DNA from 3 places in the Paenibacillus sp. NRS-1781 genome. Region 3 is predicted to be linked to each of the others. Evidence: predicted binding sites of a transcription regulator. Region 3 holds the regulator's gene; each other region holds the start of a gene.
What was found. The regulator Rex, encoded in region 3, represses fermentation and respiration genes when NADH is low (regulators of the CRP and FNR family bind a similar motif). The targets are predictions, from matches to a motif close to TTGTGAAATATTTCACAA.
Positions count from the first base shown of each region.

Region 1: ACIFO6_RS02760 (DoxX family membrane protein) is a predicted target of Rex. The motif match lies at 8,998-9,015, and genes of this name have one in related genera.
Region 2: adhE (bifunctional acetaldehyde-CoA/alcohol dehydrogenase) is a predicted target of Rex. The motif match lies at 863-880, and genes of this name have one in related genera.

Region 1 covers NZ_JBITPI010000010.1:19,052-29,650, forward strand. The annotation lists gene ACIFO6_RS02710 (sirohydrochlorin chelatase) at 1-555, opposite strand, end outside; gene ACIFO6_RS02715 (YerC/YecD family TrpR-related protein) at 555-845, opposite strand; gene ACIFO6_RS02720 (tyrosine protein kinase) at 1,075-1,602, shown strand; gene corA (magnesium/cobalt transporter CorA) at 1,609-2,568, opposite strand; gene ACIFO6_RS02730 (GNAT family N-acetyltransferase) at 2,823-3,257, opposite strand; gene ACIFO6_RS02735 (amino acid ABC transporter ATP-binding protein) at 3,558-4,286, opposite strand; gene ACIFO6_RS02740 (amino acid ABC transporter substrate-binding protein/permease) at 4,279-5,727, opposite strand; gene ACIFO6_RS02745 (inorganic phosphate transporter) at 5,966-6,955, opposite strand; gene ACIFO6_RS02750 (DUF47 domain-containing protein) at 6,970-7,584, opposite strand; gene ACIFO6_RS02755 (DUF3048 domain-containing protein) at 7,777-8,877, opposite strand; gene ACIFO6_RS02760 (DoxX family membrane protein) at 9,122-9,640, shown strand; gene ACIFO6_RS02765 (dioxygenase family protein) at 9,740-10,531, opposite strand.
Region 2 covers NZ_JBITPI010000049.1:54-10,652, forward strand. The annotation lists gene ACIFO6_RS18080 (Crp/Fnr family transcriptional regulator) at 1-696, opposite strand, end outside; gene adhE (bifunctional acetaldehyde-CoA/alcohol dehydrogenase) at 956-3,568, shown strand; gene pflB (formate C-acetyltransferase) at 3,896-6,157, shown strand; gene pflA (pyruvate formate-lyase-activating protein) at 6,223-6,981, shown strand; gene ACIFO6_RS18100 (stalk domain-containing protein) at 7,204-9,423, shown strand; gene ACIFO6_RS18105 (Fur family transcriptional regulator) at 9,675-10,166, shown strand; gene yidD (membrane protein insertion efficiency factor YidD) at 10,168-10,458, shown strand.
Region 3 covers NZ_JBITPI010000049.1:159,619-170,217, forward strand. The annotation lists gene panC (pantoate--beta-alanine ligase) at 1-294, shown strand, start outside; gene panD (aspartate 1-decarboxylase) at 287-670, shown strand; gene ACIFO6_RS18925 (tetratricopeptide repeat protein) at 753-1,400, shown strand; gene dinG (ATP-dependent DNA helicase DinG) at 1,559-4,426, shown strand; gene ACIFO6_RS18935 (redox-sensing transcriptional repressor Rex) at 4,472-5,125, shown strand; gene ACIFO6_RS18940 (amidohydrolase) at 5,112-6,413, shown strand; gene ACIFO6_RS18945 (DUF5590 domain-containing protein) at 6,451-6,975, shown strand; gene ACIFO6_RS18950 (hypothetical protein) at 7,687-8,220, shown strand; gene ACIFO6_RS18955 (AAA family ATPase) at 8,213-9,715, shown strand; gene ACIFO6_RS18960 (3-hydroxyacyl-CoA dehydrogenase family protein) at 9,852-10,599, shown strand, end outside.

The sequences.
Region 1 (10,599 bases), on a different contig from region 3:
ATATACACTCTCAGGATTCAGCAAGGCGTAGTCCGTAGCGATACTACTCACCCTTTGCACCCTACGGGCTAACGAAGAAATCCCTCGCTCCCAGCGCTGAAAAAAGCCATCATGCACACTGCCATGTCCCACGAGCAAAATAGTCTCTCTCGCAGGATTGACCGACAATGGGCTAACCTTGTCCCACACCATGTGAGCCACATCTTCTCCGTCATCCACCGGACTGCCAAAATGCACACACGCCTTGATTCGAAAAGGCTTAAAATCCGTTTCTTTGTCTGGCGCAACCTTGACTCCCAGCGCATAACTGATCTCATCTACATGCGTGCTGCCTGACGACATAAATAAGGGCACAACCAGCAAATCTGTCACACCTAGAGCTTCCAAACGATCAATTCCATTCTGGATCAATCTGCCTTTAACCGTTTCCAAAAATGAAACCTCTAACGGCATGTCCTTCGGCAAATGAAGCTTTGCGGCAGCCTGATCCACCTGTTCCACCCAATACGACTCCCTTGAGCCATGGCTAATGACCAGTACCCCAGGGCTTCGCATTAGCGCCCCAGACGCTCAAGTGTCAATTTATACCCGTCATTACCGTAGTTCAAGCAACGCTTAACACGTGAAATCGTAGCTGTGCTGGCACCCGTCTCTGCTTCAATCTGGTTATACGTACTACCTTTACCCAGCATACGGGCAACTTCCAAACGTTGAGAGAGCGACTGAATTTCATTAATCGTGCACAAATCATCGAAGAATACATAGCACTCTTCCAAATTTTTTAGAGTTAGGATGGCTTCGAACAATTGATCAATACTTTTATCATTAAGCTTTTTGAGCTGCATGGATTATCATCTCCCAAGGTTACGATCTATCCCCATTGTACCCGAGGAATAGTTGGTTTTTCAAGCGTTAACGATTTCACGCATCACAGAACAGCATTATTTTTTTAGCAGGATCGTACTGTGCTATAGCCCAAATCCGCTTTTATACCTAATTTCGGGACACGCGCCTAAACCCACTGTGCGTTTGTAACATACATTAGAGTATCAACCAACAAAGGAATGTGATCTCATGCCTGGAAACTACTATCATCGGAGGCCGCCACAGCGTTCCCTTTCCGATCCGTATAATTCCTCTTCATATCCGGGACTCGACACGTACAGCGATGTTCCGCAAGTCGATTCCTCCGGAATCGTGCCTTACGAGGCACCATCAAATATTACAGAATCTGCCGCCGTGGTCACATCTGATCCGGTCCCAGCCAAAGGAGGACTGCTCGGCGGTCTTAGCAGTCTTGGCAGCCTTAGCAATCTCAACGAAATTAAAGGCTTCATTGACCGTATGGGCGGCATTGACGGGATTGTCGCTACTTTCGGCAAGGTACAAAAGGTCATGTCCAGCGTGCAGCAGTTTGCGCCAATGGCGAAGCTGATTATGGGCTCACTCCCAGGATTGGGTAAATCGGCGAGCAAAAATTCTGCAAAGGAACTCACCAAGGAATTGGATGAATACACACCACCTCGCACACGCCGAAAAAAGACACAGCGCAAAAGCACCACGACCCCGCGCAGACGTCCGAGCAAGCGCAAGAGGAAGTAGGCAATTTTATTTAAACCAGCCCCGACGCATAAACCAGATTACCATCGCTGCACTTAATATGAACATAAAGAACAGCACTCCAAAATAACCATATTTCCAGCCCAGCTCGGGCATATACGAAAAATTCATACCATAGATCCCCGCAATCAGCGTCAGGGGCATAAAAACAGTCGTAATGACGGTCAGCGTCTTCATGATTGAATTCATACGGTTGGAATTTAGCGAAATATAACTGTCTCTCAGGTCGGCTGTCATCTCGCGGTCGGCCTCCAGCATGTCGGTCAGCTTCAGCAGATGGTCATAAATATCTGTAAAATAGGCCATATGCTCTCCTTTACCCTGCACATGCTGCGAATTAAGGACCCTGTACATCAAATCCCGCATCGGCACAATTGTACGGCGCAGCTTGAGTAGCCTGCCTCGCAGAGCAAATACCTGCTTCATCAAGTCCTCCACTGATTCACGCCCGCCCAGGCTCTCCAGCTCTGCCAGCTCATCCTCAATCATGAACAAACTCGGGAAATAGTTATCCACCAGCTTGTCCACCACCGTATAAGCCGCAGCCAGCGGCCCACGCGACCAAATTTTGCGTTCATTGGCATGCTGGACAATCCGTTCCCAAGCCTGATCCAGCTCCTCCAGTTCATGATGATGGTACGTCACCAAGTAACGGCTGCTAATGAACATATCCACTTCTTCCGCATCCAATGTATCTACATCCAGCGCATGTACCACCAGAAACTGCACATCCTCATAATAGTCCAGTTTCGGACGTTGCAGAACATGCAAACAATCCTCCACAGCCAACGGATGAAAATGGAAATAACTCGTCAGAAGCTCTGATTCATGATCGGTAGGCTCGCTAAAATCCACCCACATCCATATATAATCCTCCATGACGATCTGCTCCAGTGGCAGCCCCACCGTCACCTGATGATCATGGCCTATAACCAATGTACGTATCACCGTACGTCCCCCTCGCCTAGCACTACTGTCATTAATTCTATATATATTGTATATAAGCTATTCAGCGTTATACAAATCTCAAGCCTCATATTCATGCTTCATACAGCCAAATAAAGAAAAGGATATCTCCGGGCCATCACCATCCCCAAAATATCCTTATGAATATAAATCCAACTCAAACGATATGTTCCATCTCTCTATCTGTTAAGGAGCTAACTTCAGGATTTCACAAAATCCTCAACTTATAATGACAACTATGCTTCAATTAATTTCACAAAGCCTGTGCTTGTCGCTTCATAGCCTAACCGTCGATAAAATTGATGCGCATCCTGTCGCTCACTCCGATTACCGCTGTTCAAAGCAATGGCAACCAAACCATTCTCTTTGGCCCAAGCTTCCGCCTCCTGATTTAGCGCCTTGCCGATGCCTTTATTACGATGTTTCGAATCCATCACAAAAACAACGATACGCGCATAATCTTCATTTCTTTCATAAAAAACATCATAGTGTAGCCCCACCATCCCCACCACTTCCCCTTCCATTTCAGCAACCAGGGTATGATAGTTAGGATTAGAAGCGATACGCTCATATCTCTGTTTCATTTCCTCTATAGATGTAGAATAACCCAATTCCTCCATTAAATATGCCAAAGCCGGAATATCCTCGCGATGAGCAGTCCTTATCTTCAAAGTAAGCCCTCCACTTATGAAAATAAATATCATAAAAGAACAACTACCTAACGTCCACGAAGTGCCACTCCACGGTCGGATGGTGCTTCCCAGCGCAGAGCACAGCGCTGCGCCAGTTCCCTCTCCTGCTCCACCCCAAAAGAGTAGGGCAGGCTATTGCGAAAAAAGGAGTCGATTCAGCGAGTAGTAGCGAAGCGGTACATTTGAATCTGAAGAAGCGTCAGCGATCGAAAGATCAAATGGACCACGGAGCGTCTCACAACAAGCACACTCACACATTCAACGCAAACCCTGCCACACTTACAACACCTTTTCCAAGAAACTAATCGTCCGCTCATTTCGCGGATTACCGAATACCTCTTGTGGCGTTCCTTCCTCGACGATGTAGCCTCCATCCATGAACACGACACGGTCGCTTACTTCGCGTGCAAAACCCATTTCATGCGTCACGATCATCATCGTCATACCTTCACGGGCCAGATCATTCATGACGCCAAGCACTTCTCCGACCATTTCAGGATCAAGCGCCGAGGTCGGCTCGTCGAACAGCATAATATCCGGGTTCATGGCCAGCGCGCGTGCAATCGCCACGCGCTGCTTTTGACCGCCAGACAACTGTCCTGGCAAGGCATCTGCCTTATCAGACAAGCCCACACGCTCCAGCAGCTTCATGGCCGTCTCCCGGGCCTCTGCCTTGGACTGTTTACCCAATTCTGTTGGCGCAAACATAATGTTCTTGAGCACCGTCATATGCGGGAACAGGTTGAAATGCTGAAACACCATGCCTATATTTTCACGGACCTTGTTAATGTCCACACTCTTGTCACTCAAGTTGTAGTCATCCACGATGACCTCGCCTGCGGTAATTTCCTCCAGCATGTTCACACAACGTAAAAACGTGCTTTTCCCCGAACCCGAGGGGCCAATGACGCAGACAACCTCGCCTTCCTGTACTTGCATATCAATGCCTTTCAGTACTTCGTTACTGCCATAGCTTTTTTTCAGGTTCTTGACGATAATTTTACCCACGGCGAACTCTCCCTTCAAGACGGTTGGAAATTTTGGTCAGGACTGTAATGACGATAAGATACATCACCGCAACCACCAGCCAAATATCAAAGGATTGGAACGTCCGCGCAATAATGATCTTACCCGATTGGGTCAATTCGACCAGGCCGATAACGGACAAAATCGAAGTATCCTTCAACGTAATAACCAACTGATTGATAAACGACGGGATCATGATTTTCACAGCCTGCGGCAAAATGATTTTGAGCATAGCCGTCCGGTATGGCAACCCAAGAGAACGAGCAGCTTCCATTTGTCCCGGATCAATGGACTGAATACCGCCACGGATGATCTCCGTCACATAAGCTCCCGCATTCAGAGACAACGTCAGTACAGCCGCGACAAAGAGCGGCATTTTAAAATCCAGTGCCTGCGGAATACCAAAGTAAATAAAGAAAGCAAGTACGATCAGCGGAATACCACGGAATACATCGACAAAAACTGTGGCAATACCACGGAACAGTTTATTGTGACTCACCTTCATAAAGCCAAACACCAGACCCAGCACAAAAGCTACCAGCAGGGATACAAGTGTATACAGCAGCGTATTTCCCATTCCTTTGATCAGCGAAGGCAGGGAAGCGGAAATGAGTTCCCAGCGCCCACGTTCAACAGGTGCCGCACCTTTACCGGATTCGCCCAGATACTTGGACATGATTTTGTCATATTCCCCGCTGTTGCGGAGATTCACAAGCCCTGCATTAAATTTCTCCACCAACTCCTGGTTTTTCCCTTTATTTACAGCGAAACCGTAAGAACCACCTTTTTCCTTATCCGTCACAAGCTTGAGTCCATTATTCTGTGTCACTCCGTATGCCAGCACCGGATAATCATCAAAACATGCAACTGAGTTTCCAGTCTTAACCTCATCGTACATTTGAGAGGAATCATCGAACGGAACCGTCGTAAAGCCATATTTGGCCTTAATGGACTCTGCGAACGTGTAGCCTTCGGTTCCCGTTTTGACAGCAACACGCTGCCCTTTCAGGTCCTCATAGCGCTTAATCGTATCATTATCCTTACGGACCGCCATGACGACACCTGAATCAAAATACGGTTCAGAAAAATCAAATTTTTGCTTACGTTCATCTGTAATACTCATCCCGGCAATAACGCCGTCCACTTGATTCGTTTCAAGGGCCTGCACTGCCGCATTAAAGCCAAGAGGCTTGATGGTATAGTCAAAATTCTGATCCTTGGCAATAGCAGCCAGCAGATCCATGTCGATTCCGACAAATTTACCGCCTACATCTTCAAACTCAAAAGGCGCGAACGTTGTATCCGTGCCGATATCATATTTTGTTATGTTTTCTGCATGTGCCACTACGCCAAAATTACCGGCCAGGGCAACCACAAAAAACAGACAAATCATGAGTGCTATTATTTTTCCGGATTTTTGCATAAGTTCCTCCAGTCAGTTGAACGGTTCAAAGTTTTTTGTTTATTCTACAGGAGTTATCAAAAATTGACTACTTTGATGTCAGATATTTTTTGAAATGTTTCATGAACCTCTCTGGTCGAGTAAGGTTTACTGGGCCTGTGTTTGTTCTTTAATGCCAATAAGCCCCTGCCGCAAAAAGCGGACGGAGGCTTATTGTGTATCCCATAGTGTGTACTTATTCCCTAGAAATAATGATGAACTAAAAAAGAATTTTGAAAATCAGTCCTGACAATAAAGCAGAAATTGGAATGGTAATAACCCAAGTAATGATAATTCTACCAGCCAACGACCAACGCACAGCGGAAAAACGCTTCGCAGAACCAACACCCAAAATAGCCGAAGTTATCGCATGAGTGGTGCTTACTGGTAAATGAAGCAGCGTGGCTGTGAAAATAACCGAAGCTCCGGAAATATCAGCGGCGAAGCCATTGATCGGCTCGATTTTAAAAATCTTGGTGCCCATCGTCTTGATGATCTTCCAGCCCCCAATAGACGTACCAAGCGCCATTGCTGTTGCGGCCGAAATTTTAACCCACATTGGCACTTCCAGATGATCCTGATACCCCGCTGAAACGAGTGCAAATGTAATAATCCCCATTGCCTTCTGAGCGTCATTCGTACCGTGCGTGAACGATTGAAGCGCTGCCGTAATGACCTGCATCGTGCGAAAACCTTTATTCACCGTATGCGGACTGCGACGAGCAAAAACGTATTTTAAAATGATCATCACAATATAACCAATAACAAAAGCAATCAGCGGGGAGAAAATAAGTCCCTCAACAATCCCGATGAAGCCACTCCAGTTCAATTTCTCTGATCCCGCACCTACATACACAGCCCCGGCCAGCGCACCAATCAAGGCGTGGGAAGAGGATGAAGGAATACCGAACCACCATGTGAGCAGATTCCAGATAATCGCTGCGATCAGTGTCGCAATGACGATATCAATCCCGTTCGTAAGCTTGGTAGGGTCAGCCACACTGCCACCAATCGTCTTGGCAACCCCTGTAAACAATATGGCTCCCAGAAAGTTCATAACCGCAGCCATAATAATCGCACGACGCGGCGTCAACGCACGGGTAGATACCGAGGTTGCGATAGCGTTCGCCGTATCATGAAAACCGTTAATAAAATCAAATGCCAGAGCAAGAAAAATAACAATACCCAATACCAGTAAACTTGTATCCATGTAAAAGGACTCCCTTACGAGTTACGCATAATGATGGATTCCAGCATATTTGCAACATCCTCGCATGAATCCGTTGTCGTTTCTAGGCGTTCATACAATTCTTTGCGTTTAATCAGTTCAATGGGATCAGTCACAGTTGCAAACAGGTTTTTGATGCAAATACGCAACAGCTCATCCCCCTGATTTTCCAAATCATTCAGGCGAATGGTGTATTCACGAATGGCCAGCAGCTTCTTCTGTGAAAGCAAATGTACAGCCTTCTGGATTTCATAAGCCGACTGACGCAAAATATCAGCGAACTGCACAATATACTCGTCCGGCTCCGTAATGTTGTACATATAAAAACGAGAGGCCGTCGCTTCCAGACCGTCCAGCACATCATCCATGGTCGTTGTCAGTTCCATGATATCGTCGCGTTCCAGCGGCGTAATGAAGGTCTTGTTCAGCTCAGTAATAATCGTGTGTGTGTAATCATCACACTTATTTTCATACTTCTTCATTTCATTAGTAAACAGAACCACATCTTGAAGATTTGAAGTATGTTGGGCAAAGTAATCGGCTGCTTGCACGATTGTATCTGCCATATTTTCCAACGTCTCGAAGAATATATCCTTTTTCTTCAATCTCATTAACGATTACCCCTTTACGAAAATATCCGCAACCTGTTTCGACTGCATTAGACAACCTTTGCTATCTTATCACACTCATCAATGTTTTTGTAAAGTTTGTAAAGGCAAATTTCATAATATTAAGTATACATTGCCCGACAAGGAAGTTCATTATGCGACAAATTATATCTAGAAAGGTGGATTATGGATTCCTCATTTTACTTCTACACTTACATGCTCGTTCAGCGAAACGTCCGCCGGAACCACATGTATATAGGATGTACCTGGTACCAATGGAATTTCAACTCCATTTTTCATAAAACGAATAGCATCACCGGGCGTATGCTGCCACTCGGCGTGTATCAACTTCCCTTGTTGAAACAACATAGCCTCTCCACCGCCTTTAAGCTCAACGCTCAATCGACCTACATCATCCAGCATTTGGTGCCTGGTGCTCATCACAATGACATTGGCCGCAGAGAGCTGCTTGTTATTGTTTTGATCCACATGTGACTTTTCGTTCACAAAACGCTTATATTGCTGATCTGACGGATCGTAGATGTAAGATACCTTGTAGCTTTTAAGCAAAAAGCGGATTTGCAAAGATACTGCCTCCCCGTCTCCCATGATCGAAGCTTCACCGAATTTAAGGTAGTTATATACCGGAACCACCGTCTGCTTGGCGTAGCCTTTACTTTCGCTTCCTTGGCGAAGTCTGTTCACATCTGTGTACAGATTGTGTGGAGGACGGCGATCCTTGCTTCTCCAGAAGTAAGCTCCCCCATTCGAAATCTCATCCAGATGCTCTTTTCGTTGCTGCTGTAAAATCGCATAGGCATCTGTACTTCCCCCGGCGTGTATCGGCAACGCCCCGTAAGTTTCGCCCAGCTCAATCAGATACGGCCGGATGCTGCGGACCGGACCTATTTTCACATCACCACCATGACTTTGGAAAAAAGCTACCAAACGTGTAATTCCACCTTCTGCGAGAACTTCATATACCATGTCAGCCTCGCTAAGTCCCGCCTGAGGTCGTGCGGCTGGAGCATTATTAATCATAATCGCAAGCGGTCGTTCCAGAACACGCTGCTCCACCGGAAGGCCGGTAAGCGGAGCTGTAAATGCCGGAATATTCGTTTCCTTGGACGGTTCAAGCGCTTCCGGCTGTGTTTGTTGCTTAATGGGTTGGGGCACGGGTTCTGATTCACCCGATTTGGACATAGCAGAACAGGACATCATGGTCATACATAGCAAAACCGAGGTCATCACACGCAACCATTGGCTTCGATTGAAAATGGGCCCGAACAAATTCATCCCTCCAGTTAGACATTTTTCTCATTATAAGCGTTATTTCCTGTTTTTGTCTTGATTGAAGCTCCTCATCACTATAGAATACTTATCTGAAGACATTAAAATTTAAAAAATATTCATACTTTGTGATTTTTATCACAAATAACTGTAACTGAACCTAATACAATAAGGGTGTAGCAGAGATGATCATCCCAAACCAATGAAATACAACCAACATTATAAGAGATAAGAAAGAGGAGTGGTTTGAATGTTTAACAACTGGTTGCGAGAAAATAAAGTAGCGATGTGGCTGCTGACTGTAGTACGGGTTTATCTGGGTTATGAATGGATGACCCATGGACTTGAGAAGCTGACTGGCGGATTCGATGCAGGCGGATTTATCTCGGGGGCCATTGCTAAGACAGGCGGAGAACACCCCGCTGTACAAGGCTGGTGGGGTTCGTTCCTTGAAGCCTTTGCTCTACCCAATGTCGGTCTGTTCAACGTCCTGATCCCACTGGGTGAGTTCCTGGTCGGAGTTGGCCTGCTTCTTGGTACACTGACTACATTAGCTGCCTTGATGGCAATGGTTATGAACTTCTCGTTCCTATTCTCGGGCACAGTAAGCACCAATGCAATCTACCTGCTGTTTGAAATCTTCCTTGTCGTTGCTGGCGCAAACGCTGGACGGATTGGCTTGGATCGTTGGGTATTGCCCTTCCTGCGTGGACTGTTCCGTAAAAATAAAGATACCTTTCCAGCAGATCCTGCTCGAAAAATAGCTTAAGCTACCCAAAAAAACAACCGTTACCCTCCGGGCTAATGGTTGTTTTTTTGTGCAGCTATGCTGCCGTGGTTTATAGATTCGAACGTTCTTTTTTCACATTTACGTATCACGTTCTTGACCGAAAACCCAACAATTGAGACTCAGTGAGCCCAGGACATAGGACTGAAAAAGCTTCTGCGCCGAGCGCTGGTCATCCGCAGCCCCCATCGCGTAAAACAGCGGCGAAAAATGCTCTATCCCATAAGAGGGAACCGCCTGTTTGGCATAAGGAGCCTTTTTATCATATTGGAACAAATGACGTAAATTCCATTCCTGAAGCTGCTGACCGATCCAGTTATCATATTGAACCGCCCAATCTGCTGGCTCATTCGTCTGCTTGAGTGTTCGCAAGTTGTGGACCAATCCGCCGCTTCCGATGATCAATATGCCCTGTTCACGCAACGGTGCCAGCATCCGCCCAATCTCATACTGCTCCTGCGGAGCACGTCTGGAATCAATGGAGAGCGGGACGACCGGGATGTTCACATCAGGATATATATGCCGCAAAACCACCCATGCTCCATGATCCAGTCCCCGGTTCCGTACCGGCTGGTGGAACAGGTTATGCTGACTGAACAGATGCTTTATCTCCTCATACAGCTTCGGATCGCCTGGTGCAGGGTAATCAAGTGTGTACATTTGTTCAGGAAAGCCATAGAAATCGTGCAACGTCGCATGCCGGTCATCCGCCCCGATACATTGATCAGCACTATCCCAATGCGCGGAAAAGATGACTATTCCTTTGGGTCGGGGCAGGCTCGCGCCCAGCTCTGCAAGAAAGCTGGTGTATGCGTTGTTTTCTAAAGCCAGTGTCGGTGAACCGTGCGCAACAAAAATTGAGGGTAATGTCATCGCTGCCAACCTCCACACGCCAGTATAGTGTTACTCTTCCATTTTACTCCGGTGGAGGCGTAATTTCC
Region 2 (10,599 bases), 160 kb from region 3:
CGGGCACAGCTCACAATGACATATACCTTGCAGCATTTCCAAATCCTTTACGACGATCATGCCATTATCATATTCAACTGCATTTTTTTTACGCAAATCACTCAGCATCCGGTTTACACTTTCGCGGGTGGCACCGATCATATTGGAGAGGTCAGTATGAGTGATTTTTTTATGAATAAGGATATGTTCCCCATGAGGCTCTCCATAAGTGTTACACAGACGGATTAGCGTGGAGCATAGAGCACCGGGCTTGCCGTACATCATCAGATCGCGGAATTTGGTCTGAGTTATACGGTGGTGGGACCCCATCCATTTCATAAAGTCAATGGCAAAATCACAGTGCTGGCAAATAAGCAGCTCCAAATCCGTATGATCGACAACACCGATATCACTGTCCTCCAGAACTTCGGCAGAAAAGGAGTGCTTGGTACCGAAAAATGGATCAGCTTGACCAATCAGATCGCCGCTTTGGTACATATATAGTATAAGTTCCTTACCCTCATCCGTTGTTTTCGTTACTTTCACGCGTCCGCGCTTGATATAAAACAGCTTATCCGCTGTATCTCCTTCCCAGAACAGATGTGAGCTTTCTGGCATGACCCGATCCTTCATCATCACTTGCAGTCGGTTGAAGCTGGCCTCCGAGAAGCAACAGGTGTTGCCGCGGGCTTCCATTACGTTTGTAGGGTTTCTCATCGTCCATTTCCCCTTTGTTTCCTTTGTTTTTTTATCTGCAACTTGATCAATTCAAATTCATTATATACCTGTGCTATGCGTTTTTGGGGCAAGAAGAGGGGGTAAAAGTGGCAGAATTCCAAACTTTGTGATTTAATTCACTTCATAAAATAAAATTTTAAATAGATTGTGAAAAAAATCACAATATCTCTTAAAAAGCTGTGTTACGATCAGTGTGTGAACAAGAGATAGTACACGAGATAACAGGAGGATGAGGGAAATGGCTGTAAAAAACGAGGTAATCCAAAAAGAGCAAAGCGCTGAGCAGTATATTCAAACACTGATTGACCGGGGGAACCGGGCACAACAGGCTTTCATGAGTATGAATCAGGAGCAGATTGACGAAATCGTACAAGCTATGGCACTCGCAGGGATGGATAAGCACATGCATCTGGCGAAGCTGGCTGTTGAAGAAACAGGACGCGGTGTGTACGAGGACAAAATCACCAAAAACATGTTTGCTACAGAATATGTCTATCATAGTATCAAAAATGAAAAAACCGTCGGTGTCATTGAAGATAATGACTTTGACAGTTTTCAAAAAATAGCAGAACCCGTCGGCATCATTATGGGGATCACTCCAGTGACTAATCCGACTTCAACTACAATGTTCAAAGCGTTGATTGCTATTAAAACACGTAATCCGATCATTTTCGGTTTCCATCCATCTGCTCAATCGTGTAGTGCGGAAGCAGCTCGCGTCTTGCTTGAAGCAGCCGTCAAACATGGTGCTCCAGCCGATTGTATTCAATGGATTGAAGCTCCATCGATGGATAAGACAAATTCACTCATGAATCACCCGGATGTGGCGCTGATTCTGGCAACTGGTGGATCAGGCATGGTTAAGGCGGCATATAGCTGCGGTAAACCTGCTCTGGGCGTAGGTCCTGGTAACGTGCCTTGCTTCATTGAAAAGACAGCGGACATTAAGCAAGCTGTGACCGATCTCATCCTCTCCAAATCTTTTGATAACGGTATGATCTGTGCTTCCGAGCAAGCGGTTATTATCGAAGAGCCAATCTTCGAACAAGTCAAAAAATTGATGATCGCTAACGGTTGCTACTTTGTAAATAAAGAAGAAGCAGCTAAGCTCACTCAAGGAGCTATGAATGTCGAGAAATGTGCAGTGAACCCAGCTATCGTCGGGCAGTCTGCTGTAAAAATTGCTGAAATGAGTGGTATCACAGTACCAGCAGGAACTAAAATTTTGGTCGCTGAGATTGAAGGGGTAGGAACAAAATTCCCATTGTCTGCGGAAAAATTGAGTCCTGTGTTGGCTTGCTATAAAGTGAAAAATGCGGAACAAGGTATTCAACGCGCGGCTGAAGTCGTGGAATTCGGGGGCATGGGCCACTCGTCCGCTATTCATTCGAACGATGAGGACGTTATCGCTCGGTTCGCAAATCGTTTGCAAACAGGCCGTATTATTGTAAATGCACCTTCCACACATGGTGCGATCGGTGACATCTACAACACCAACCTTCCATCGCTGACACTCGGTTGTGGTTCGTACGGACGTAACTCGACTTCGTCGAACGTATCGGCAGTCAACTTGATTAATGTGAAAAGGGTGGCGAAACGTACGGTGAATATGCAATGGTTCAAAGTACCTTCCAAAATTTATTTTGAAAAAAATTCGACTCAATATCTTGCTAAAATGCCTGATATCACACGTGTAGCCATTATCACAGACCCTATGATGGTGAAACTCGGATATGTGGATCGTGTCATCCATTATTTACACCAACGCCAAACACCAGTAGCTATCGAAGTGTTCTCGGAAGTAGAGCCAGATCCATCGACAGTTACGGTAGAACGTGGTACTGAAATGATGAGACGTTTCCAACCGGATTGTATTATTGCATTGGGCGGCGGTTCGCCGATGGATGCGGCTAAAGGCATGTGGATGTTCTATGAATACCCAGATACTGATTTCAACAACTTGAAACAAAAATTCATGGATATCCGCAAACGGATCTACAAGTACCCGCGTCTTGGTCAGAAAGCACAATTTGTAGCCATTCCTACAACCTCGGGTACAGGTTCGGAAGTTACGTCGTTCGCAGTTATTACAGACAAAAATCAGGGCAACACGAAGTATCCGCTGGCTGACTATGAGCTGACTCCTGATGTGGCCATTATTGACCCTGAGTTTGTATACTCGCTGCCTAAAACAGCTGTAGCGGATACAGGTATGGACGTACTGACACATGCCATCGAGGCCTACGTGTCTGTAATGGCTAGTGACTACACAGATGGTCTGGCAATTAAAGCCATTCAGCTGGTATTCCAATATCTGGAGCAATCGGCTCTGAGTGGCGACAAACTGGCTCGTGAAAAAATGCATAATGCTTCCACGCTGGCAGGAATGGCGTTTGCCAATGCATTCCTGGGTATTAACCACAGTCTTGCGCACAAATGGGGCGGACAATACCATACAGCGCATGGTCGCACGAATGCCATTTTGTTACCACACGTCATTCGTTATAATGCGAAAAAACCGACGAAGTTTGCTTCGTTCCCTAAATATTCGCACTTTGTTGCGGATGAGCGTTATGCAGAAATTGCACGCATACTGGGACTGCCTGCCCGTACAACGGAAGAAGGGGTTAACAGTCTGATCGAAGCGATCCGCAAACTGAACAAAACACTCGGTATCGAGGAATCGTTCCAGCAAATCGGCTTCGATGCGAAGGATTTTGAATCGCGTGTAGATTATCTGGCTGACCGTGCTTTTGAGGATCAATGTACAACTGCGAATCCGAAGCTGCCGCTGGTTACCGAATTGGCTGATGTATACCGCAATGCCTTCTACGGACGTTTTGACCAATAATATATAGGTACGAAGAGGCTTGTGACTAAGCATTTTCCCGTTAATACCAACGCAGGCTCTCTATAATAGAGGGCCTGTTGGTTTGGGAAGGGAGGTGAACGGCAAGGATAAAAGTACGGGCGTGAAGCTAAAGAAAATAAAGTGATAAATGTCACCTATATTGTGATTTTTGTCACATACTACACTCTATCATTATTCTACAATAAGGGTGTAAGAAAGGTCCCGACACTGAGCGTAAGGCATCGGTGAAAAGGCCGGGCTCGAGACACAATTTTAATGTGAAAAAAATCACAAGTCCGGAAGACCAAACAATTTGGAGGGATTTACATGTCGGTGATTGAGAGAGAATTACAAGAGCAACAATCTGGCTGGAGAGGTTTCAAAAAAGGTAAATGGACTAAAGAAGTCAACGTCAACGATTTTATTGAAACCAACATCTTACCTTATGTCGGTAACGAAGAATTTCTAGTTGGCCCTACCGCCAACACAACTGCACTGTGGGATATTGTATCCGATCTTACCAAAAAAGAGTTGGCAAACGGCGGCGTGCTTGATGTAGACGTGAATACGCCATCCACCATTATTTCACATAAGCCGGGCTATCTAGACCGGGATAAAGAACAAGTTGTCGGTGTACAAACAGACGCTCCATTCAAACGCTCTTTGCAGCCGTTTGGTGGAATTCGGATGATGATCGACGCTTGCAAAGCCTATGGCTTTGAAGTACCGCAAAGCATTGTTGATATCTTCACTCATATTCGCAAAACGCATAATCAGGGTGTATTCGACGCTTATACCGATGATATGAGAGCAGCTCGTAAAGCGGGTATTATCACTGGTTTGCCAGATGCATATGGTCGTGGTCGCATTATCGGTGATTACCGTCGTGTAGCACTGTACGGCGCAGACTTCCTGATTAAAGACAAAAAGGCTCAACTGAAAAGCCTTGAAGTGGACTCCATGGAAGAAGATGTAATTCGTCTGCGTGAAGAAATTTCCGAGCAAATTCGCGCTTTGAACGAGCTGAAACAAATGGCTGCTGAGCATGGTTTTGACATCTCAAAGCCTGCTAACAACGCGAAAGAAGCTTTCCAATGGGTGTATTTTGGCTATCTGGCAGCGATCAAAGAACAAAATGGTGCAGCAATGTCCTTGGGACGTGTATCTTCCTTCCTTGATATCTATACTCAACGGGATCTGGAAGAAGGGGCAATGACAGAAGAGCAAGCACAAGAATTGGTCGATCATTTCGTTATGAAACTGCGTATTGTTAAATTCCTGCGCACACCTGATTATAACGAACTGTTCAGCGGAGACCCAACATGGGTAACTGAATCCATTGGCGGAATGTCCATTACTGGAGAAACCCGGGTTACTAAAAACAGCTTCCGTTTCTTGCACACCCTGTACAATCTGGGTCCTGCACCGGAACCAAACCTGACTGTACTATGGTCAGAAAAATTGCCTGAAGGCTTCAAAAAATATTGTGCCAAAGTATCCATTGAAACCAGCTCCATTCAGTATGAAAATGATGATTTGATGCGTCCGATTTATGGCGATGATTATGGTATTGCTTGTTGTGTGTCGGCAATGAAAATTGGTAAACAAATGCAATTCTTTGGTGCCCGTGCCAACTTGGCTAAAGCTCTGCTATATGCAATTAACGGCGGTGTGGATGAAAAATCAGGTGCTCAAGTGGGTCCTGAATATCCTGCAATTACAGGTGAAGTGCTGGATTACGAGGAAGTGCTGAGCCGCTTCAAGCCCATGATGGAATGGTTGGCAAAACTGTACATGAACACTTTGAACGTTATTCACTTCATGCATGACAAGTACAGCTACGAACGGATTGAAATGGCGCTGCATGACCGTGATATTGTCCGTACGATGGCTTGTGGTATTGCTGGTCTGTCCGTTGCAGCCGATTCCCTGAGCGCTATTAAACATACGAAGGTGAAACCGATCCGTAACGAAAAAGGCATCGCCATTGACTTTGAAATTGAAGGGGAATACCCTTGTTACGGTAATAACGATGATCGTGTTGATAACATCGCAGTAGAACTGGTAGAGTCCTTCATGGGCATGATCCGCAAGCACAAAGCTTACCGGAATGCGATTCCTACTCAATCTGTATTGACCATTACTTCCAACGTGGTGTACGGTAAGAAGACAGGTACAACACCGGATGGACGTAAAGCTGGCGAACCGTTTGCACCGGGTGCGAACCCAATGCACGGTCGCGACAAAAAAGGTGCCTTGGCTTCCCTTAGCTCCGTAGCTAAATTGCCTTACGAGCACAGTCTGGATGGTATCTCGAATACCTTCTCCATCGTGCCTAAAGCACTGGGTAAAGAAGAAGAAACACGCAAAACGAATCTCGTTTCCATGATGGACGGCTACTTTGGAAGCCATGCGCATCATCTGAACGTCAACGTGTTTGCTCGTGAACAATTGCTGGATGCGATGGATCACCCAGAAAACTATCCACAGCTTACAATTCGTGTGTCGGGTTATGCCGTTAACTTTATCAAGCTGACTCGTGAACAACAGCTGGATGTTATTAACCGTACCTTCCACGGTACAATGTAACAAAGCTTTACGTATTATATATTACAATGACGCACGCATAGCGGATGCGGGAAGGAAGATGCAACATGCTGAAAGGTCACATACACTCATTGGAAACCTTCGGGACCGTCGATGGTCCCGGCATCCGCTTCGTGCTTTTTATGCAAGGATGCTTGTTAAAATGTCAATATTGCCATAACCCGGATACTTGGGCTTTAAATGAAGGCAATCCAATGACACTGAAGGAGGTATTGGCTGAAATTGAGCCATATTTAGCCTACTACCGTTCTTCGGGAGGCGGATTGACCGTATCCGGTGGAGAACCGACACTGCAAGCTCATTTTGTAGCAGAGCTGTTCAAAGAAGTGAAGCAACGCTGGAATTTGCACACGACGCTGGACAGTAACGGTTTTAATGACGCAGGCCGTATCCAAGAACTGCTGGACGTAACGGACTTGGTGTTGCTGGATATTAAGCATATTGACAACGACAAGCATATTAAGCTTACAGGCAAGTCCAATGACCGTATGTTAAGTACGGCACGCTGGTTGTCTGAACAAGGACGCAAGATGTGGATTAGACACGTGTTTGTACCGGGTATTCATGATGATGAGCAGGATCTGCTGAATTTGGGACGGTTTATCGGAACGTTGAACGGAGTCGAAAAGTTCGAAATTTTACCCTACCATCAAATGGGTGTATACAAGTGGGAAATGCTCGGCAAGGTGTATCCGCTGGAAGGGGTTCCGTCCCCTACAGATGAAGAGGTTCAACGGGCTTATCGTCTCATTGAAGAGGGCCGGTTGGAGACTGCAGGGATACATGTCGCCGTCCGTCTGCAATAATGTTGAATGACTGTTAAAATACTTTCTGTTTATGAAGCCGCCGCCCCATCAGGTCAGATGGGGCGGCGTTTTTTTTATTGTAGTATTTCTTGCAGCCACAGGAGAAAGATCCCTTTTTTTTATGTTCAGCAAAATTCCCAGCAACTTTTGGGCAACATCCGCGTCTAATAGTATGACTTTTTACGGGGATGATAATAATTTGGTAATAGAAGGAGACAGACAATGAATTTCAAGAAATGGACCATGCTCACCGCGCTTGCGGTAGCTCAGGTGGCTGCAGTAGCCCCTGTAGGAGCAGAAGCAGTATCCACTGTTCAATCCACCGATTCGGTTAGCGGACAGCAGGCTCAGGCCAATGTCACAAATTCCGGCGTTGATAATAGCATCGGGGGACAAGATAGCACTGGAACACAAAATGACATGGTGACACCTGTTAACACAGGCGTATCCAATGATCCATTGTCCGGTTTGCCGACGGATACAACCAACGGATCGAACGTATCCAATGATGTATACGGTGGGGACGGAACGCTCACCAACCCTGGTGGTTCTCCAACATCCATGAGTGCAAATCAACTGATTTTGTATTTGAACAGCGCAAAAATGGAACAAAACGGACAGGTGTACACGGCGACTCAGCCGATGACAGTCAAGGACGGTGTTTCTTATGTAGCAATCCGTTCGCTTGTCAGCCGCGTCGGATTACAGTTTAGTTATGACACTGCTACCAAGGAAACCGTTATCACCCAAGGTACAGACGTGCTACGCTTCAAGACTGACAGCAAAATTTATACGGTTAACGGTGAGGCTCGACAAATGAAGGGACCGGCATTCCAGCAAAAGAACGTATTTATGGTGCCGTTGACTTCTATTACACAGGCCTTGAATATTCCTTATACTGTAAATAATACAACAAAACAGGTTATTATGGATTTGAATCAAAAGCCAAAAGCTTCCTTCACGGTTCAGCAAAAAGAAATCTATGCGGGCGAAACCCAAGTTACGTATTTGACGAAGGAATCTTCTCCTACAGGTCTTCCTATTGTGAATCAACGTTGGGAAGGCAAGCAGGACGTATTTCAAGAGCCAGGTACATATGCAGTTACCTATTCTGTTCTTGACTCCGCAGGGAACTGGAGTGATCCATACTCCGTGACCATCACAGTAAGACCGCCCAACCAACCGCCGGTCGCTCTGTTTACGACTGATAAAAAAGAATACAAAATGGGTGAAAAAATTACCATTACCGACTTGAGTACGGACGATGAAAATGCCATCACCAAGCGTGACTGGGTGAATAAGAAGCTGGCGTTTTTCGAGCCGGGTGATGTGACCATAACGCTGACCGTGACTGACAAGCATGGTGCAACAGGTACTGTAAGTCAAACGATTAAGATTACGAATGAGCTGCTATACAACGAAGATGATTTCAACAAAATCTTTACACCTTTTGGTGATAAATACAGTGTAGACGGTAGTCAGGTGCCTACCATGGCTACCATTCCGGTAACCAGTACATCTGCACCACGCCTTCTGATCCGTGCTAACAGCCCAGAACGTGTATTCCAGGATGGAATTGTGTATCAGGAAATGGGATCAGGCAGCACACGTATACTCGTCCATCATGTGAATGAAACGGGCAGAGATGTAAAAATGTACGTTATCGCAACCAACAATAATATTACTGCTGCCAATCTGAACGTCGAAAATTCCGGTTTCGCCGGCCCATCTGAGTTTGCGACAGCTGCGGGTAAGATTTCGATTCAGCGGTACTTTCAATCCATGCAGGATGGAAGCAAACGTTCCAGCACAGTTCTGAATCCAGGCGAAAGCCGCATTATTTTACAGGATTTAAATGCACAAAAAATTAAGCAAAAACAGGTCATTTCTCTCTTATCTGACTTGTATACGGATCAACCTATTCAATACACAGTTGTTGTGTTAGATGCAAATGCAGATCCATTAATTGCAATGCCTACTCTGGCAAAACTGCCTAAGGACGGAATTCATAACCGTGGAACGTATGCGAATTCGGATATTACGCTTGAATATACGGAGGAGGTTGGTAAAACAACTCAGCGTATCGTTCTTGGCGACAATAAAGTAGACCCGAACCTGCTTGGTTCAGACGGTCTGGACGGTTCTTCTTCCTCCAATGCGGGTAATTTTGGTGTTGTGTATAAGGTTAAACTGGATCGCGTAGCGCCGTATTCCCTGATTACATTTAACCCGCGTGGTGGTGAATACTCTGGCTATGCTATGGTAAATAATCAGGTCGTGGGTATCCCGACGAACGGCTCCGTGTGGGCTCCGAATGAGATGAGTGTACTGTATCGTACAGGTCATATCGAGGAGAGTGTAGAGATGTATTTCACTGCGGCTGCGGGCAGTAACTTGCCAGTTTCCGTGGTAGTTATGCCATTACCAGCTATTAAAAATTAATATGAACATCCGGTTTTGTTTATCGGTTTAGACCGAAGGGTCTCATCATTCACCGTTTAAAGTCAGATCACTTACAGAATAAAGACGTTCTCCTGCTGTGGATTCGGTTTCAGCACAGGAGAACGTCTTTTTCTTTATCAAGAGTGCGAATATCTCTTATAACTTTGGCTTTAATCGTGGTATAATAAGTAGATGCAAGCCTAAGCCTGCATCAGATAACCTGAAACTACAGACAGGGGAGGGTGAAACGCATGCTGACAAAGGATGAGATTATCGCAACAATGTCCGCTCAGGGGCTGCGTATTACGGATCAGCGCAAGACGCTGGCCACGTTATTTTCCGAGAATGAAGGGTATCTGTCCCCAAAAGACGTTTATGAATATATGGGTAAAAAATACAGCGGACTCAGTTTTGACACCGTTTACCGTAATTTGCGTGTGATGCAGGAATTGGGTGTGCTGGAGCAGGTATCTTTTGAGGATGGGATGAAGTTCAAGGTGAGCTGCAATGAGCATCACCACCACCATCATATGATTTGCCTGAGCTGTCAGAAAACTTTACCGATCTCTTTCTGCCCGATGCAGATGACAGATACGACAGATCAGTTCCAAATCGTTGAACACAAGTTTGAGATTTTCGGTTATTGCAAGGAATGCCAGAAGAAGAACGGGCAAGCAAAAGCTAATTCTAATGGGGGATACAAACAGGCGAGCGGTCACACTCACAGCCACGGAGGCTACTGAAATGAAGATTACCACACGCAGAGTGGTTCAAGCTCCGATTAAGTTATACCGATCCTATATTTCACCATTAAAGCCACCGACCTGCCGCTTCTATCCGACGTGTTCCCAGTACGCGTTGGAGGCGGTGGAGGTGCATGGTGCGTTCAAGGGCTCCTGGCTGGCCGCCAAACGTATAGCAAAGTGCCATCCCTTTCATCCAGGCGGTGTAGATCTGGTGCCTCCTGCTAAAAAGAGGGCGAATAGATCCGATAAAGATCGTTTTGCTGACCGTACCGGGAAGGGATTGACTTGACATAGCTATGCGGGTTTGGTTATATTTTGGATTATAATGTTTTCCTGCGAAGGGATGAGTAGGGTCTGACGTCCAGTACAGAGAGCCGGGGTTAGCTGCAAACCGGTCTGGAACGAAGCCTGAATATGGTCCTGGAGGAAC
Region 3 (10,599 bases):
GTACTGTCACATTCACTGCGTAAGGTGTGTGAAGTGAGCGAGGATGTTGTGCAAAACTCGCTTACGATCCTTCAGCTGTACCAAATGGTGGAGTCCACTATTACTTCTTCACCTTTGGCAGACATTGACTACATTGAAATCTTAACCTTCCCCGGCCTGGAGCCCCTTCCTCCCGAGCAGCGGCTAAGCGATGTTGAAGAAGACATCATTGTAGCCCTGGCTGTAAAGTTTGGGAACACCCGGCTGATTGACAATATAAGAATACAGAAGGCGGAGGTGCTCTCCCATGTTTAGAACGATGATGAAATCCAAAATTCACCGGGCGACGGTTACCGAAGCCAACCTCAACTATGTGGGTAGTATTACCATTGATGAGGATTTAATGGAGACTTCCGATCTGCTGGAGAATGAAAAGGTACAAATTGTGAACAATAACAACGGAGCCCGGCTGGAAACCTACGTTATTCCAGGACCGCGTGGCAGCGGCGTAATTTGTCTCAACGGCGCAGCAGCGCGTCTGGTGCAGCCTGGAGATACGGTCATTATTATTTCCTACGCTTCCATGTCGAATGAAGAGGCCAAAACATACAAACCGACCGTTGTATTCGTCGATGAACATAATAAACCGGCCCAAACGGCCAACAAGGAAGTACACGCCACGATCTTGTAATGAATGGGAGTACGGATGAAACCCGCCCTTTAAGCGAAAGATGTGAGTGTATTAATCCATCTTTCGTAAGGGCGGGATGCACATGTTCCAGCATGTATTCGCAGAAATGAACAGCATGTTAGATGATATCGTGAAGCATTACCCATCAGCCCAGGGCTCCCGCAGGCAGGAGTTGCTACAGCACTGGAGTTTGCTGCGGAGAATGAGTGATGGAATTATGGATGAATGGCTGGCCTTTGAGGAAAAAATGGTTCGCCTGCGGGCTGCCGGTTTTTCCACAGAGTCTTGTATGTCTGGCACGGAGCTATCTGAAAAGGCACTGCCTGAAAAGGAGCTGCCAGCCTTTACTCGGGGTCAAGGGTATTACCAACTGCTCATGTATCCTGAGGCCATCTGTCAGTTTGAACAGGTGCTACAGCATTTTCCGAACAGCTGGCAGAGCCGTATGTATATGGGGATGGCGTATTTTCAACTGGAGGATACAGCGGAGGCTGTGAGCCAATTTCAGAAGGTGCTGCACCTGACAGAGCAGTCCGGGCTGAAAGCGGTCATCTATAATGCTCTGGGCTGTCTTATGGCGAAGCAGGCTGATGTAGAGGAGGCGCAAAAATGTTTTGCTCTCGCGCATCAGTTCGATCCTGCATTGCTCGAGCCGCTGCACAATATGGAGGCCTGTTTGTCTGGTGCCGAAATGCTTCGGTACGACAGCTCCATGATGACCTGGCTGTAGTTGTCAGACTTCCGATTGAGACGAGGCATGCCCACCTTCACAGGCGGTGTGTGCATCGTCTTTTTTGGCTGCCTTAATTTCCAAACAGGCGATCTTCTGATATGCTGTTATACAGAGTTATTATTTTTGTATGTGTCAAAAGAAAGGATTAAGCCCGAATGAAATTTGCGGTATTGGATTTTGAAACGACAGGCACCCAGTCCGCGGATGACATCATTCAAGTCGGACTTGCAATTATAGATCATGATAACAGCATTTCCCGTGTTTACGGTTCTTATGTGAACCCTGGCAGATCCATTCCGCCTTTTATTACCGGGTTGACCGGGATTACAGACGATGACGTCAAGGAGGCTCCTGCCCTTGAAGAGATGATGATGGAGCTTGTGCCTATGCTGGACGATGTCGTGCTGGTCGGTCATAATGTGGCGTTTGATTTTAATTTTTTGCAAAACGCTTTGGATCGGTGCGGGTACTTGCCGTTTACTGGAAGAATTTTGGATACGATGGATTTTCTGAAAATCATGTTTCCATCGCTATCTTCCTATCAGTTGGGTTTTGTTTCTTCTGAGTTCGGGCTGGCGCATGACCGACCTCATCAGGCAGACAGCGATGCGTTGGCTACGGCTGAAGTGTTTTTAAAATGTCTGGATGAGCTTCACGCGCTGCCTTTGATTACGATACAGCGGCTCAGCGATTTGTTCGCGGAGGAAGACAGTGACCTCGGATGGTTTTTGGACGGGGTGCGTGAAGACAAAGAGCATGATCCTATTCAGGATTTGGAAGGTCATCAGTTTTTTCGTCAGCTTGCGCTGAAGGTAGAGGATTGGACGGAGCTAAATGCCCCTCGCAGAGAGGACGATCCCAATCCGCTGGCAGGCGTTTCCTTTGAGGAATACATGGATGATGTGCGAGACAATTTACGTTCATCCTTGAGCCAATATGAGGAACGCGAAGCGCAGACGCAAATGATTGAGGGTGTCAATCAGGCGCTGAGTGAGGACAAGCACCTGTTGATCGAGGCGGGTACGGGGACAGGCAAGTCCCTCGGTTATTTGCTCCCTTCGCTATATCACAGTGTGAAAAATGGACAGCGAGTCATGGTTAGTACGCATACGATCAACCTGCAGGAGCAATTACGCGAGCGTGATATTCCGATGCTGACCAAGGTGATCCCTTTCCCGTTCCGGGCTGCCATTTTTAAGGGCCGGGGACATTATTTGTGTCTGCGTAAGTTTGAACATAAAATAAACAGAAGAGACTTCGCAACGCCGAAGGAAGATTTAATTACAGCGGCCCAGATGATTGTCTGGCTGACGTTAACAGAAACCGGTGATGATGAAGAATTGAATCTGAGCAATCGTGGCGGAGATTTTTGGGAAACGGTGGCCAGTGATTCAGAGTCCTGTCTTGGTCGTTCTTGTCCATGGTTTCGCAAATGCTTTTATCATCGTGCGCGCCACGAGGCGGGAATAGCCGATGTGGTCATTACGAATCATTCCAAGCTTTTTACGGACGTAAAAGCGAGTCATCAGCTGTTGCCGAGCTATGAGCATCTGGTCATTGATGAAGCGCATCATCTGGAGGAAGTCGCTGGTAAGCACCTGGGCATGCATATGAAATATTTCACACTCGTGCATACGCTGACCCGGTTGTTCAAGGACAGCAAGAACGGACAATTGCCTTCGCTGCGTCAGCAGTTGGCAAAGTCGGGGCATGAGAAATCGACCGATTGGGCTTCTACCATTGACCAACTGTATCCGCTCGTGCTGGAGGTCAAGGAGACTTGGGATCTGCTGAGCGACAAGCTGTTTGGCATGCTGCCGGAGCGAAGTGATGCGACACCGGGCGAAACAGGGCAGTTTTCTTCCCGTCTCAAGCCGTCGGCCAAGCCTGCCAAGTGGGATCAGGCTGCTGCGCTGGAAAATCAGCTTTATGTAACGATGAGCGAAATTTTGCGCAGGGGCGACAAGCTGATGCTCGATGTGAAGGAAGAACATGACGATTATGCGGCTGACAGCCTCATTACAGATATTACGGGGCTGCTTAAGGATTTGGCAGGCATTAGGGAAAGCTTGCGCTTTTTCATGCGGATGGATGATGAGACGACCGTATATTGGCTCGAAGCGAGCGGACAGTTCCGCAGCAAGTCGCTACAATTTTATGCGGTGCCCGTCGATGTGAGCCGCCAGCTGAAAGAAATGTTTTTTGACAAGAAAAGGAGCATTATTCTGACGTCTGCTACCTTGTCGGTGGATAAGTCGTTTCAGTACATGACCGATCAGCTCGGCTTGCAGGAGGCCGCAGATCAAGGGCGGCTGATGACTACGCAGCTCCCGTCACCCTTTAACTACAGGGATCAGGTGTTGCTAGTCATTCCAAGGGATTTCCCGAGCGTGAAGGGCAGTGTAGGAGATGAGCATTTTGTAGATATGCTCGTCAGCTCGCTAGGTGCGACTGCCCAAGCGACGCGGGGGAGAATGCTCGTTCTCTTTACCTCCTATCGCATGCTCCGGCAGGTGTATGAGCCGCTTAAGGAGGCGTTAGCATCCAGTGACATCACCGTGCTGGGGCAGGGCGTGGACAGTGGGAGTCGCAGCAAGCTGACCCGACGTTTTCAGGAAGCTAAAGCTTCTGTGTTGCTGGGAACCAGCAGCTTTTGGGAAGGCGTCGATATTCCGGGCAAGGCGCTGACGTGTCTGGCTATCGTCCGCTTGCCGTTCCAACCGCCCAATCACCCGCTGCTGGAGGCTAAAAGTGAGCTGCTCCAGCAGCAGAAGAAAAATCCTTTTATGAAGCTGTCTGTTCCACAGGCTGTCATTCGCTTCAAACAGGGATTTGGACGTTTGGTACGTACCGCGAGCGACCACGGGGTTGTTATCGTTTATGATACGCGTGTGATCGAATCCTATTACGGGAAGCACTTTTTGTACTCGTTACCGGGACCAAAAATGGAGCATATGCCGACGGAGCAAATGGTGCCCCGTATCGCCGAGTGGCTCCAATCCGCCCCGGAGACAGAGGTATAACGGACGGACATCTATATATATCCGTTACAATTAGGGGGAGCATGTATGAAATCAGATAAAATTTCAGAGGCTGTCGTACGGAGGTTACCCGTATATTTACGTTATCTGAATGCACTGCACAAACGGGAGGTGGCTACGGTCTCTTCCCAGGAGTTAGGACAAAGACTGGATTTGAATCCGGCTCAAATTCGTAAGGATCTAGCGTATTTTGGAGATTTTGGCCGTAAGGGTATCGGCTATGATGTTACTTATCTTATCGAGAAAATACGCCATATCCTGAAAATCGATCAGCAAATTAACGTGGTATTGGTCGGAGCAGGTAATCTGGGGCAAGCCCTTTCGAATTATAATGCTTATTTAAAAGACAATATGAAAATTGTAGCAGTATTTGATGCTGTGCCAGATAAGGTCGGAACCAAGATCAATACGCTGGTCGTACAGCCAATGGATGAACTGGAAGCGACCGTGAAGGAACAAAACATTCGGATCGGGATTATTACCGTACCGGATTTTGAAGCTCAGAACGTGGCTGACAGGCTCATAAATAGCGGGATTGGAGCGATTTTGAACTTTGCCCCGACCACTCTCAAAGCACCAGCAAATATTCGAATACATGTCACAGATTTTACAACAGATTTGTTAAGCCTCGCTTATTATTTGGAAGACGGAAAGGAAGATATGCAACATGATGGAAAATAAATGGATGATTAAGAACGGCTCTTTTGCCGTGAACAGACCGGAAGCGGGGGTAATCCACGGCTATATGATCGTGGAGGACAGCCGCATTACCTATATTGGCGAGACTTTGCCAGCGGGTGAGGAAGAGACGGAAGCAATTGATGGTAACGGGCTGCTGTTTTTACCTGGCCTGATTAATACACATGGTCATGCGGCGATGTCTCTGCTGCGCGGGCATGGGGACGATCTGGCTCTTCAAGTATGGCTTCAGGAAAAAATGTGGCCGATGGAAGCCAAGTTTACGTCTACGGATGTGTACTGGGGTACGTCCTTGTCCGTGCTGGAAATGCTGAAAGGTGGTACAACCACCTTTTTGGACATGTATGATCATATGGACGAGGTGGCTCGTGTAGCTGAAGAGTCCGGCATTCGTGCCAGTCTGATGCGTGGAACGATTGGATTATGTTCGGAGGAAGAGCAGCGGATCAAGCTGGCTGAGGCTGTGAATTTTGCGCGTAATTGGCATGGAAAAGCAGACGGTCGCATTACGACTATGATGTCTCCGCATGCGCCGTATACGTGTCCGCCTGCGTTTATCGAAAAATTCGTGCAGGCTGCGCATGAGTTGGACTTACCGTTGCATACGCATATGTCCGAAACGATTGCCGAAGTAGAGCAAAACGTACGCGACTACGGCTTGCGCCCGGTTGCGCATTTGGATAAGCTCGGCTTTTTCTCCCGTCCATCGCTTGTTGCCCATGCTGTTCATTTGAATGACGAAGAAATAGCTTTGTTGGCTGAACGTGGTGTAGCGGTTTCGCATAATCCGGGCAGCAACTTGAAGCTGGCGAGCGGTGTGGCAAGAGTGCCTGATCTGCTCCGTGCAGGCGTTACTGTCTCTCTCGGAACAGACGGTCCCGCCAGTAACAATAACCTGGATATGTTCGAGGAAATGCGTCTGGCTGCACTCATTCACAAGGGAGTATCTGGCGACCCAACCGCAGTTCCTGCGGGTGAGGCGTTGCGTCTAGCAACGGAGTACGGAGCGAAGTCGATTGGCTTGAATGAGGTAGGGGCGCTGGCAGCAGGCAACAAGGCTGACTTTATCGCGCTTGATCTCAATCAGGCTCATTTCTTGCCGCGTACGGATCTCATTTCCCATGCGGTATACTCTGCAAGCGCCAAAGACGTAGCCCATGTATGGGTTAACGGTCGTCAGGTTGTGAAAAACGGTGAGTGCCTGACTATGGATGAGGAACGTATCAAGCATGAGGCACAAGCCGCCTTTGAAGGGCTGCTGTCGCGCTAATTCAGGTGTCACATCCCCTTAGAGAGGAAGCACAGGTTTGAAAAATAAGAAAAAATGGATAGTGGTCGCCATTCTGGCCGTCATACTGATCCTGGTCAGCATTTTCTGGTATTATTCCTATGTTACTCAAGACCAGGTGACTGAGAGAAATGCCGCTATCGTAAAGGCCAAACAATCGGGTGGTCTGGTTACCACGACTCAGACGTGGAAGTCGGTGTGGGATCAGGTATACTGGGTAGTTCAAGGGAAAAATGCTCAGAATGAAAATATTATGGTGTGGGTCCCTTTTCAAAAAGTGGAGGGTCAACCTAATGTGCCTGTCGCAGATAATAGCAGTGTTCATACCGAGCTACTGAAAAACGGAGTCGACGAGCAAAAAATGACAGCCATGATCCAGCAACAGCTTCCAGGTATAGATATTGTAAGACTTGAGCCGAGTGTGTTTAACGGTCAATATGTGTGGCAGTTGTTTTACGATGACGGCAGTCATCATTACTATACCTTTTATCGCTTCTCGGATGGGGGAGCGATGGGGATAAAGTATATTTTGCCTAATTATTAGAGTGCTGTGGGGAGTGGCTGATGGTGGTTTGGGAGTGCTAGGAGCGCTGCGTAGTCCATTTGATCTTACGATCGCTGTTGCTTCTTCAGATTCAATGGCTCATTCCGCTGGCTGACCGCCATGATGCCACTCCAAGCACCACTCTTTTCATTAGAGCTGGTGTAAGAAGGCACGGACGCCGCTGCGTTTATCTCCGTTTTGGGTTTTACACGCTAAAAAGACGTAAATACGATGGAATTTCGTATTTACGTCTTTTTAGCTAACACCCCTCGCGAAGCTTGGCTGCAAGCCAGCGAAGCATCTTTGCCTACCTACCCAACTGCCCTCCTAGGGCAAAATTCATCTTTATGACTGTGCAGCAGCGGAGTGGAGTGGAGGATTTGAATCTGGAGAAGCGATAGCGTTCGCCTTTGTCATGGGATTCTAACCGTTAAATGTTTTATATAATCAAAAGAATCCCATGGCAACAGCGATCGTAAGATCAAATCATTCACGGAGCGTCTCACCATAACCAAGGATTTTGCCTACCCCCAACTCCCCCACACATTGCCTTCGATATTAGATATACGTTATGATATACTATAATTTATAAGTGATAGACAAAAATGATAGAAAAAGACCTGCTGATCACTATAGATCATGCAGTCTGGTTTATGTGTTGACATTCGTCCCGTGTCTTCTGTGTTTTACATTTTGAGAGGAGGATGTTATTTGAAATTACGTGCAGTTCCTATCGTTGTTGCGGCGGTTCTGGCAGCATCGCTGTTGTTCGGAGGGTGGTTCATTTACCGTCAGGTTACAATGCAGAGTCCTCTGGAAAAACTGGTTTCCCAATATCCCGGCGTCACAAGCGCTCAAATAGATATTAAACCGGATCAGGTTGTTTTGAATCTGGATCTCAAACCGCAGGCAGATGTCGCCGGATTAGTCAATGTATTTAAGCAAAAAGGACAGTCCATCATTGGCAGCCGTACAGTTAAGCTGGAAATTGCGGATCATTCCAATCCAGCGTTGAACCAGTGGTGGTCTGAGGCCATGTTTCCGGTAGCTGAAGCGATGGAGAATAAAAAATACACTCAAATTTCATCTACCGTTGAGCAGATGAAAAAGAAAAAAACCGGTATCGAGGCCGATACCGATATGGATTCAAACAACGTCTATATCCGACTCAGCGAAGGCAAAGCGACCAAGTTTATCGTTTTGCCACGTCAATCTCAGCAAATGGGGGTATGGCCTAATGCCTAGATGGATCAAGGAAACACTAATCGGCATTGTGCCGGTCACCATTATATTTCTCATTTTTATCGGGGTGAATATTATCCCTTTTCTTATCGTAGGTTTGATGCTCAGCGGCTTGTTAATGCTCATGCATGCACGTGGAGGCTTGGCTGTAGGGGCCGGGCAAGAACGTAAACGTAAAAAGAATGGCCCGGACAAGCTGACTTTTGAGGAAATTGGCGGGCAAGAAAGCGCCAAGCAGGAGCTGCGTGAAGCGCTGGATTTTTTGAATCGTCATGATGAAATTTCCAAGTTTGGCATTCGTCCATTAAAAGGTGTTTTGCTTACAGGCCCTCCGGGGACCGGGAAAACACTGATGGCAAAGGCAGCTGCGCACTATACCAATTCTGTATTTGTTGCCGCTTCAGGCAGTGAGTTTGTTGAAATGTACGTAGGTGTTGGTGCAGGCCGTGTCCGTGAGCTGTTTCGGGAGGCTCGTACTCGTGCAGCCAAGGAAAAGAAGGAAAATGCTATTATATTTATTGATGAGATCGACGTGATTGGCGGCAAGCGTGAGGGTGGACAGCAACGTGAATATGACCAAACCTTGAATCAGTTGCTGACTGAAATGGATGGCATCTATTCAGTAGATACTCCGCGCATTTTGATCATTGCGGCTACAAACCGTAAAGAAATGCTGGACAGCGCCCTAACGCGTCCGGGGCGTTTTGACCGTCATATTCAAGTGGACTTGCCAGATAAGAAGGGCCGTCTTCATATTCTTAAAATCCATGCCAAAAACAAACCGATTCAGGAAGATGCGAATCTGGACAAAATTGCTGAGGAATCCTACGGGTTTTCCGGTGCACAGCTGGAAAGTGTTATGAACGAAGCGGCAATCTATGCGATGAGACAGGAACAGGAAACGATTGCGCAAAAGCATCTGTCGATGGCGATTGACAAGGTGATGATGGGTGAGAAAACGGATCGTGAATCAACGCTGGAAGAGAAAAAACGTGTAGCGATTCATGAACTGGGACATGCTATTATGGCTGAAATCGTTCGTCCGGGCAGTGTCAGCCAGGTAGCGCTCAGCCCGCGTGGGAAAGCGCTCGGCTATGTGCGGCACAATCCACAGCAAGAGCATTATTTGTATACCAAGCAGTTTCTGGAGGAGCAGATCATGATCTCGCTCGCAGGAGCTACGGCGGAAGAAATGTACTATGGCGGTCGCAGTACAGGCTCTAGCAACGATTTTGAGCAGGCGCTGAACATTGTTCATACGATGATGACTTCCGGTTTGACTTCACTTGGCATTATTAACATGGAAATGGTAACGAAAGAAGAGCTCATGCGCGAAAATGGTGAGATTATGGACGACCTCCATAACCGTACTTTGGAGCTGCTCGAAAAGCATCGTCCAGTGTTCGACAACTCTCTTGACATCCTTATGAAGGAAGAAACCCTGTCCGGGGATCAATTTAGATGTCAATTTAGTGAAAATGCTCTATTACCAGCATAATTTTTTGTGCTGGTTATTTTTTTTTACTTTTAGTCCGTGCTAAGATATTATTAGCTATTGGGACATAAACATGTATTTTTCGACAAAGAAGGATACAATATAAGAGAGTGACTAGGAAAGGGTGGAGTAAAGAACCATGCAATTTAAAAAAATCGGCGTCATCGGCGGCGGCACCATGGGACAGGGTATTTCTGAAATGCTCGCGTCCAAAGGAATTGATGTGCTGCTGGTAGAGCAGACACCAGAGAAACTAGACTACGCCTACAATATGATTGAAACGAGTCTGGACAAGCAACTGGAAAAATGGGCAATCACACAAGCGGAGAAAAAATTGATTTTATCCCGCATCCAGAAAGTTTCCCATTTGGCTGAACTTGGAAGCTGTGACATGGTCATTGAAACCATTACAGAAAATCTGGACGAGAAGAAAGCTATTTTCCAAGAATTGGACTATGTGTGTCCAAACAACATTATTCTTGCAAGTAATACATCCACGCTGAGCCTGACCGAGCTTGCCAGCTCGACCAAGTATCCTGAGCGTGTTATTGGTATGCACTTTATCTATCCAGTATCCCGCATTGATCTTGTGGAAATTATTCGTGGCTTGAAAACTTCGGACGATACGTTTGAAAACACAAAAATGTTTGTTGAAGAAGTAGTGGAGAAAAAAGGGGTAATGATTTATGAATCCCCGGGCTTTGTAACAAGCCGTATCATTTGCCTGCTGATTAATGAAGCAGCTCACGTTCTTCAAGAGGGCGTAGCTTCCGCTGAAGATATCGACGATGCTATGCGAATCGGCTACAGCTTCCAAAACGGTCCTTTGGAAATGGCTGACCGCTTTGGTCTGGATTCCGTATTGGCTGCTCTGGAGCGCATGTTCC